DNA from 2 places in the Simplicispira sp. genome. Region 1 is predicted to be linked to the other one. Evidence: predicted binding sites of a transcription regulator. Region 1 holds the regulator's gene; the other holds the start of a gene.

What was found. Region 1 encodes FNR, which switches genes on or off when oxygen is low (the NO sensors DNR and NnrR bind a similar motif). Its sites were predicted from a motif close to TTGATNNNNATCAA; they were not measured.
Region 2: a site for FNR is predicted at 2,550-2,563, ahead of PHX69_RS02885 (type IV pili methyl-accepting chemotaxis transducer N-terminal domain-containing protein). Genes of this name have one in related genera too.

The regions. Positions count from the first base shown of each region.
Region 1 is NZ_JAQUAL010000007.1:29,747-34,161, reverse strand. Features, by position in the region: gene PHX69_RS01810 (sulfite exporter TauE/SafE family protein) at 21-737, opposite strand; gene hemN (oxygen-independent coproporphyrinogen III oxidase) at 743-2,125, opposite strand; gene fnr (fumarate/nitrate reduction transcriptional regulator Fnr) at 2,344-3,066, shown strand; gene PHX69_RS01795 (SWIB/MDM2 domain-containing protein) at 3,234-3,569, shown strand; gene PHX69_RS01790 (TonB-dependent receptor) at 3,844-4,415, shown strand, end outside.
Region 2 is NZ_JAQUAL010000012.1:31,234-35,648, reverse strand. Features, by position in the region: gene moeA (molybdopterin molybdotransferase MoeA) at 1-168, opposite strand, end outside; gene mobA (molybdenum cofactor guanylyltransferase MobA) at 228-860, opposite strand; gene moaA (GTP 3',8-cyclase MoaA) at 863-1,996, opposite strand; gene PHX69_RS02890 (BLUF domain-containing protein) at 2,027-2,446, opposite strand; gene PHX69_RS02885 (type IV pili methyl-accepting chemotaxis transducer N-terminal domain-containing protein) at 2,631-3,458, shown strand; gene PHX69_RS02880 (YgiQ family radical SAM protein) at 3,544-4,415, shown strand, end outside.

The sequences.
Region 1 (4,415 bases):
GCACGTGGGCCAACCCACGCTCATTGGCACCACAGCTCGGGGCCGTGGACGGCGCCCAACCACAGGGCCCACACTGCCACACCGCACAGCAAAGCCCCTGCCAGGCGCGTGCCTCCACCATCGTATTTGGCATTCAGACGGTCACGAATCCGTAACCAGACCCAAGGCCCCGCCAACAGCCACAACCCGCTGCCCACAGCAAACAAGGCCATGGTGACTGCACCCTGGAGCGCTCCGCCGCTGAGCGAGGCAACCAGCAAAGCCGAATACAACAGGCCGCATGGCATCAGCGACCACAAAAAACCAGCAGCAAAAGCCCCCCCTGGCGCTGCCACCACTGGGCGTACACGGCCCCAGACAGCACGCCCGGCAGACTCTACCCAGGCGGGTTGGCGAGCCTGCGCCACCATCATCAAGCCCCACGCCAGCACCAGCACATGCAACATCGTCCAGGCTGGACGCAAGGCAGCTGCTTGCACCGTCAACCAGGCCAGGCTCTGCATGGCCATGGCGGCCAAAGCCCCGACACTGGCATATCCCAGCAAGCGGCCCAGGTGGTAAGCCCACAGCCGCCGTTGCTGTCCCCCCCGGGATAGTGGGCGCAGAGGCTGCTCTACTGGCGCTGTGCTACCGCCTTGGCCAGTTACTACACTGCACGGCGCAGCGCACATGGCAAGACAATGGGGCCCACCCACGAGCCCCATGATCAAAGCAGTCCAGGCAACAGAAAAAAGCATGAGGCCTAGATGATGCGCGAAAACCGTGTACGGTTGCGGTCAGCCTGCAAATACCGGTCAAAGACCATGGCAATGCCGCGCACAAAATACCAGCCCATATCGGTAACGCGTGCACCCTCGGCATCCAGCACTACCAGCCCTTGGTCGGCCATGTCCTGCAACTGCGCCAGTTCCGCTGAGAAATACTGCCGGAAATCAATCAACCAAGCCTGCTCCATGGACTCGAACAACAGCTCACCCTGGCACATCAAGGCCATGATGGCTGCGCGGCGCACCAGATCGTCGCGCGTCAAGGCCAGCCCACGCACGATGGGCAAACGCCCTTGGTTCAAGCGGTCGTAGTACTCATCCAGTGTCTTGGCGTTCTGGCTGTAAGTAGCGCCCACACGGCCAATAGCGGACACCCCCAGGCCAATCAAATCACAATCGGGCTGGGTGCTGTAGCCTTGGAAGTTGCGGTGCAAACGGCCCTGGCGTTTGGCAATAGCAAGTGCATCCGTGGGCAACGCAAAGTGATCCATGCCCACATACACGTACCCAGCTTGGCTGAAAGCATCGAGCGAACTGGCCAACATGCCGACTTTGGCAGACGCAACGGGTAAATCAGCGCTGATGATGCGCCGCTGTGGCTTGAAGCGATCAGGCAAATGCGCATAGGCATACAACGCAATGCGGTCTGGACGCAATTGCGCTACCTGCGCCAGCGTGCGGTCAAACGAGGCGCTGGTCTGGCGCGGCAATCCGTAAATCAAATCAATATTGACCGACTCAAATCCCAAGGTACGCGCTGACTCTACCAACGCAAACACCTGCTCAGCAGGCTGGATACGGTGCACCGCTTTCTGCACTTCGGGATCAAAATCTTGGACGCCAAAGCTCAACCGGTTAAAACCCAACTGCGCCAGCAACGCCAGCCGCTGTGCGTCTACCGTGCGAGGATCGACTTCAATCGAATACTCCCCACCGGGCGCCAGCGTGAAGCTGCTTTTGAGCAGCGCCATCAGGTCGCGCAGGCCATCGTCCGACAAAAAAGTGGGGGTGCCACCGCCCAGGTGCAACTGACTGACGACCTGACCTTTGCCGCAGTGCGCCGTGTGCAAGTCGATTTCGCGTGCGAGATAGCGCAAATACAGATCCGCACGATCTTGGTGCTTGGTGATGATCTTGTTGCATGCGCAGTAGTAGCACAGGGACTCACAAAACGGAATATGCACATAGATAGACAAAGGCAGCGCTTTTGCAGCGGTTCCCAGTCTGCGCTGTTGCAGGGCGAGCACGTAATCGCCATCACCAAAAGCCTCGACGAACCGATCAGCCGTAGGGTAGGAGGTGTAGCGCGGCCCGGGCACATCAAACCGGGTCAACAATTCAGGGGAAACAGCGGTCATTGGAACGTCCTTGTGTGCTGAAACACTGTGCCGGAAACCACCACCAGCCTCCTTGACCTTGATCAAGCAGCCTCCCAAAAGCGGATTGGCACTCACCGCCGAAGGGATGGGTGATAATTTGATACATGTCAGCCGCCCACCGCACTTCCATGGCCCTTCATCTTGGCGCCGTTGATGCGCTTGACCCTCAGCCTGATACTGGACACGTGTCTGCCCACATGACCCCACAAACCATCAAAGTCGCCTGCTCCAACTGTAATCTGCGAGAGCTTTGCATGCCACTGGGCCTCAATGACGATCAACTCAAACGCATTGATGACATCGTGGCCACACGGCGCAAGGTCAAGCGTGGGGGCACGCTGTTTCGCAATGGTGAGTCGTTCACGTCGCTTTATGCCATTCGCACCGGTTTTTTCAAAACCTGCGTGGCCACAGAAGACGGGCGCGACCAGGTTACGGGCTTTCAGATGGCCGGCGAGGTGATAGGCCTGGATGGCATCGTCAATGACCACCACACTTGTGACGCCGTGGCACTGGAAGATGCCGAAGTCTGCGTGATGCCGTTTGACCGCATCGAAGAACTCTCGCGCGAAGTCACAGCCTTGCAAAGCCATGTGCACAAGATCATGAGCCGCGAGATTGTGCGCGAACACGGCGTCATGCTGCTGCTGGGCAGCATGCGTGCCGAAGAGCGTCTGGCGGCTTTTTTGCTGAATCTGGTGCAGCGCCTGCATGCGCGGGGCTTCTCGCAATCAGAGTTGGTGCTGCGCATGACGCGCGAAGAAATCGGCAGCTACCTGGGCCTCAAGCTCGAAACGGTGAGCCGCACTTTCTCCAAGTTTGTCGAAGAAGGTATCGTCGAGGTCAAGCAGCGCCACGTGCGCATTCTCAGCACTGACGCACTCAAAGGCATCGTCAATAACCAGCAAGCCTGCCACTGACCATGCACGGCACGGCCAGCAACAGCAGCCGACGTGACAAGGTGACGCACAAAAAAAGCCATCCACAGCTTGGAAAGCTGTTTTTTTCCCAGTAGCATCGACCATGCCAGTGGAGAATCAGGTTTTCGCTGGTTCCACCGACTACTCCCAAAAAAGGAAAATCCAAGATGGCAACTGCAAAAAAAGCCCCGGCCAAGGCCGCCCCCGCCGCCAAGACTGTCGCCGTTGAAAAAGCCGCAGCTCCCGCCAAAAAGCGTGCGCCCAACGCAGCCTTCATGAAGGCCCTGACACCCAGTGCAGCACTGGCCGCCGTGGTGGGTGCAGCGCCATTGCCACGCACCGAGATCATCAGCAAGCTGTGGGTTTATATCAAAGCCAACAACCTGCAAGACGCATCTGACAAACGCATGATCAACGCCGATGCCAAACTGAAAGAAGTTTTTGGCAAGCCCCAGGTGTCCATGTTTGAAATGGCTGGCCTGATCGGCAAGCACGTCAAATAAGCACTTTCGCGTGTTTTCACTTCAAGGCCGGCTTTGCCGGTCTTTTTTTTGCTCGGCCCCATAACAACTTGTTGTGGAGACGCATCAACGCAAATGAGAACGCCTATTATTTGATTTAACATTGCGTGCTTGACGATGCACAGCCAGTTTCACAGCCACTGCCTCGCGCCCCTGCCGACACGCTTTGCCGTGTCGGTTGCAATATTCCCAACCGATGGAGGCCAGATTGGCACAGAAACGCACCCACTCCCCGAAAAAACCTCTGTCCTGCGCCATGCAGCACACCACCCCGGCAGTCAACGCATCGTCCGACAAAGCGCTACTGCCCCTGGGAGCACTCATGCTGGCCGCCTCGGTTGGAAGTTGGGCACAGACCAGCGATGCGCCCAGTGCAACGCTTTCGACGGTGACGGTGCGTGAAAAAGCGCAAATCCAAAGCAAAGACACCTTGCAGGTTCAGCAAACGACCATCGGCAAAGGTAACCAGGCGCTGCGTGACATTCCGCAAAGCGTGACCGTTTTCACCGAGCGGCTGATGGCCGACCGCAACCAGGACGATTTCCGTGAAGTCCTGCGCACCACCTCGGGCGTGACCTTCCAGGCGGGCGAAACCGGCGAGGAAGATGTGCGTCTGCGCGGCTTCTCGCTGGGCCAGGCGGGCGACATCTACATCGACGGCATGAAGGATGCACCGTTGTATGAACGCGACACCTTCAACAACGACCGGGTGGAAGTGCTCAAAGGCTCGGCCTCCATGCTGTTTGGCAAGGGCTCTACGGGTGGGGTGGTCAACCAGGTGAACAAAGCCCCCTTGCTGATCGACCAGCACGAAGCCGCTTACACCCT
Region 2 (4,415 bases), on a different contig from region 1:
GGCGTCACGCAGGGGCAGGGTTTCTGTGCCGGTGATGGGCTGCACCAGTTGCTGCAAAAACGCGCTGGCGCTGGCCACCGTGAGCGATTGCGGGTCGTAGCCTTGCAGGGCGGCGGCGATGTCGGCCAGGGTGGGCGCGGTGGGTGCGGCGCAGGGGGCGGTGGTCATTTCGGTCAGGGCGGTGGTGGGGGCGACGGTGGCAGCAGAGGCCGGGGCAGGGTCGGCGCTCATGCGGCTTGCTCCAGGCGGTGCAGTTCGGCGAGGGTGTTGGCGTTGCTGAAGGCGCGTGGGTCGTCACCGGGGGCGTCGAAGGGCACCAGCACGCAGCGGTGCTGGGCCGTCCAAGCGTCGATCTTCCGGCCACCGGCCTGGGTGAACTGCACCAGGCTCTCCAGCAAGTCCACGCGCAGCAGGGTGAACACGGGCTGTGCGCGCACGGCAGTGCCGCCGTGGCTGTCGTCCTCGGGGGCCGCTGCCATGGCGATGTCGGCCTGCTCGCACGCGGCGGCCTGGGCCAGGCGCGCGGCCAAGTCCAGCGGAAACAGCGGGGTGTCGCAGGGCACGGTGAGCAGCCAAGGGGTTTCGCAGCGCTCCAGCCCCGTCAAAAATCCTGCCAGCGGCCCGGCGCAGTCGGCCAGCACATCGGGCCAGACGGGGGCGCCAAATGCTTCGTAGGCGGCCAGGTTGCGGTTGGCGTTGACCATGGCGGCGCCCACCTGCATTTGCAGGCGCATCAGCGTGTGCAGCGCCAGCGGCAGGCCATGAAAATTTTGCAGGCCCTTGTCGACGCCGCCCATGCGCGCGCCACGCCCACCCGCCAGCACCAGGCCGGTGATGTCCTGGGTGTCAATCGTTGTCATGTTTATCCTCCGATGTAGCTCATCTCTATGCGCCGTGCGCCGCTGCCCACTTCGCCAGACAGGCTGGCGCGCAGCGCTGAGTAGCGGTCGGCGCGGCCTTGCCAGATGGCGGCAATGGCGCTGGCCAGGGCTTCGTCGCTGGCACCGCCGCGCAGCAGGGCGCGCAGGTCGTAGCCCTGGCCCGCGAACAGGCACAGGTACATCCGGCCCTCGGTGGAGAGGCGCGCGCGGTTGCACTCGTGGCAGAACGCCTGCGTCACGCTGCTGATGAGGCCGATCTCGCCCAGCGTGGCATCGTGCTGGCCGCTGGCGTTGGCCCAGCCCCAGCGCTGGGCGGTTTCGCCAGGGGCGCTGGGCTCCAGCGGCACCAGGGGGAGCTGTTCTTGCAGGCGTGCGATGACCTGCGCCGAGGGCAGCACCTCGTCCATCCGCCAGCCGTTGGTGGCGCCCACGTCCATGTATTCAATAAAGCGCAGCGCAATGCCGGTGCCACGAAAGTGCTGGGCCATGGGCACAATTTCGTGGTCGTTGGTGCCGCGCTTGACCACCATGTTGACCTTGAGCCCGTGCAATCCTGCCTCTTGCGCCGCCGCAATGCCCGCCAACACATCGGCCACCGGAAAGTCCACATCGTTCATGTGCCGGAATACGGCATCGTCCAGCGCGTCCAGGCTGACGGTGACGCGGGTCAGGCCCGCCTCTTTCAGGGCATGGGCCTTGCGCGCTAGCAGGGCGCCGTTGGTGGTCAGCGTCAGCTCCGGGGGTGTGCCATCGACGGTGCGCAGCTGGGCCAGCTGCGCAATCAGCGCCTCGATGTTTTTGCGCAGCAGCGGCTCGCCGCCGGTGAGGCGGATTTTGCGCACCCCGTGGGCCAGAAACTGCTGCGCCAGCCGGGTGATTTCTTCAAAACTCAGCAGTGCGCTGTGTGGCAGGTAGGGATAGTCCTTGCCAAACACGTCCTTGGGCATGCAGTAGCTGCAGCGGAAGTTGCAGCGGTCGGTCACGCTGATGCGCAGGTCGCGCAAGGGCCGCCCGCGCGTGTCGGTCAGCAGGCCGCTGGGCGGCTGCACTGGCGCGCTGGGCAGGGATGCCGCGTGGCGCTGGTCGGTCAGGGGGATAACGCGGGGTTCAGCCATGGCTGCGGTTTGTCTGCATGGCCGGCATTCTCATTCAAGCCAGCGCACGTTTTGCAAGACTTCGGCAAAGAAGCTGCGCAGGCTCAGGGTGCTCATGCTGTAGGGGTCGAACTCAGCGGCGCCCGAGTATTTCAGGAACAGTTGGCGGTTGGTGTCCAGCGAGGGCAGCAGCCCCATGGCCCAGCCGGTGAACTGGCGGTGCGTGATCTCGGACAAATCCAGGATGGCCGTGTCGCGGTGGCGCGTGTCTTTGAGGATGCGGTGGTACAGCGCATTGACCACCGTGCGGTCGCCTTCGAGCTGTTGCAGGAAGATGCCATTGTTCAGGCACAGCGCCCCGGTCACGCCCAGGCGGGCGTTGTTGCGCTGCGAGGCGCCCAGAATGTCCTTGATATCGGCGGGCCCCAGGGCGTGGGAGCAGCGGCTGGCGTAAGTCAGTTGTATCAGCATGTCGGGCGTCGATAAAAAAACGGCAGTGTGTCATGTTCCCGGCAGCGCAGTCAGGCTGGCCCCCAGTAGCCCCCACAGCACGGCGTACACACGGCGGCAGGCGTTGACTTGAGTCATAACGCAGCAGGGGCTGGGGTTTGAGAATGGCCGCTCACACTTTGCCATGACCACGGAGCCTGCACCCATGCTTTCCATTTCTCCCCTGGGGGCGCACCACGCCCGGCGCCGCACACTGCTGCAACTTTCTGCGGCTGCACTGCTGTGCCACAGCAGTGGGGCGGCGTGGGCCCAGTCAACCCCCGTCACCAGTTTGCAAATGCACCGGGCAGCCCGGTTTCGTGCCCTGTCGCAGCGCATCGCCAAAGCCTATTGCCAGGCTTTTCTGAACGTGCAGCCTGAAGACGCTGCGATGGCCATGGTCTCGTCCCGGCAACTGTTGCGTGCGGGGCTGCAAGAACTGGGCAAACAACCCTGGCCCGATGCGCTGGCCCGCCCACTGGCCCAGGTGCGCCAGTTCAGCGAGGGCCTGGATACCGCGCTGCCCATGCCGCCCACCCGGCAGTCTGTGGCAGATGCTGCCGTGCAGGCCGACAAAATGCTCCAGTCCGCTGACGCCGTGGCCGATGGCTTGCAGAAAATCGCCCCCTTCAGCACCGACAAACTGGTCAGTACCGCAGGCCAGCAGCGCATGCTGTCGCAGCGGCTGGCCAAAAATTACTTTCTGGCCGCTGCTGGATTGGAGAGCAAAGACCTGCGTGAACAGCGCACTGCCGACGCGGCTGAATTCAAGCGTGGCCTGGCCAGCCTGGCCGCCTCCACGGTGAGCAACACCACCATCCGCAGCGAAATGACCGCTGGTGAAATGCAGTGGATGTTTTTGGAGGCTGCCCTGGCCCGCGAACCTGATTTGCGCGGCCTGCGTGCCGTGGCCAGCACCAGCGAGCGCCTGCTCGGCATCATGGACAACCTGGCGCTGCAATACGAAGTCGCCCTCAAAGACCTGCGCAGCTGAGCCCGCAGCCGGGGCAGTAGCCCCTGGCCGGCGCGGACAAGGGGGCGCGCCGTAAAATGGCCGCTTCCCCCCACACCCCATTTTCATGAACGCCCCTGTTGACGTTTCCTTTTTCGCGCGCGCCGCCAAACCCTTGAGCAGCTACCGCCCCTACTGGGCCAAGCGCTTTGGCACGGCGCCGTTCCTGCCGATGAGCCGTGCCGAAATGGAGCAGCTCGGTTGGGACAGCTGCGACATCGTGCTGGTCACGGGCGACGCCTATGTCGATCACCCCAGCTTTGGCATGGCCGTGATTGGCCGGGTGCTCGAAGCCCAGGGCTTTCGCGTGGGCATCATCGCCCAGCCCGACTGGCACAGCGCCGATGCCTTCAAGGCGCTGGGCAAGCCCAATTTGTTCTGGGGTGTGACGGCGGGGAACATGGACTCCATGATCAACCGCTACACGGCGGACCGCAAAATCCGCAGTGACGACGCCTACACCCCCGGCGATATCGGCGGCAAGCGCCCCGACCGCGCCGCCATCGTCTACAGCCAGCGCTGCCGCGAAGCCTACAAAGACGTGCCCATCGTGCTCGGCGGCATCGAAGGCAGCCTGCGCCGCATCGCCCACTACGACTACTGGAGCGACAAGGTGCGCCGCAGCATCGTCGTCGATGCCAAGTGCGATCTGCTGCTGTACGGCAACGCCGAACGCGCGCTGGTGGAGGTGGCCCACCGCATCGCCGCGCGCGAACCCGTCGAGAGCATCACCGACGTGCGCGGCACCGCCTTTGTGCGCCGCGCCTCCGAGGACGGCTGGTTCGAGATCGATTCCACCAGCGTCGATGAGCCGGGCCGCGTCGAGGCGCACATCAACCCCTACCTGACCACCAGCGAGCAAGCCAGCGCCCAGGGCAGTCGCTGCGAGCCAGACGGTGCGCCCGCCAGCGCCCCTGAAAATACTCCTGATTTGATAGC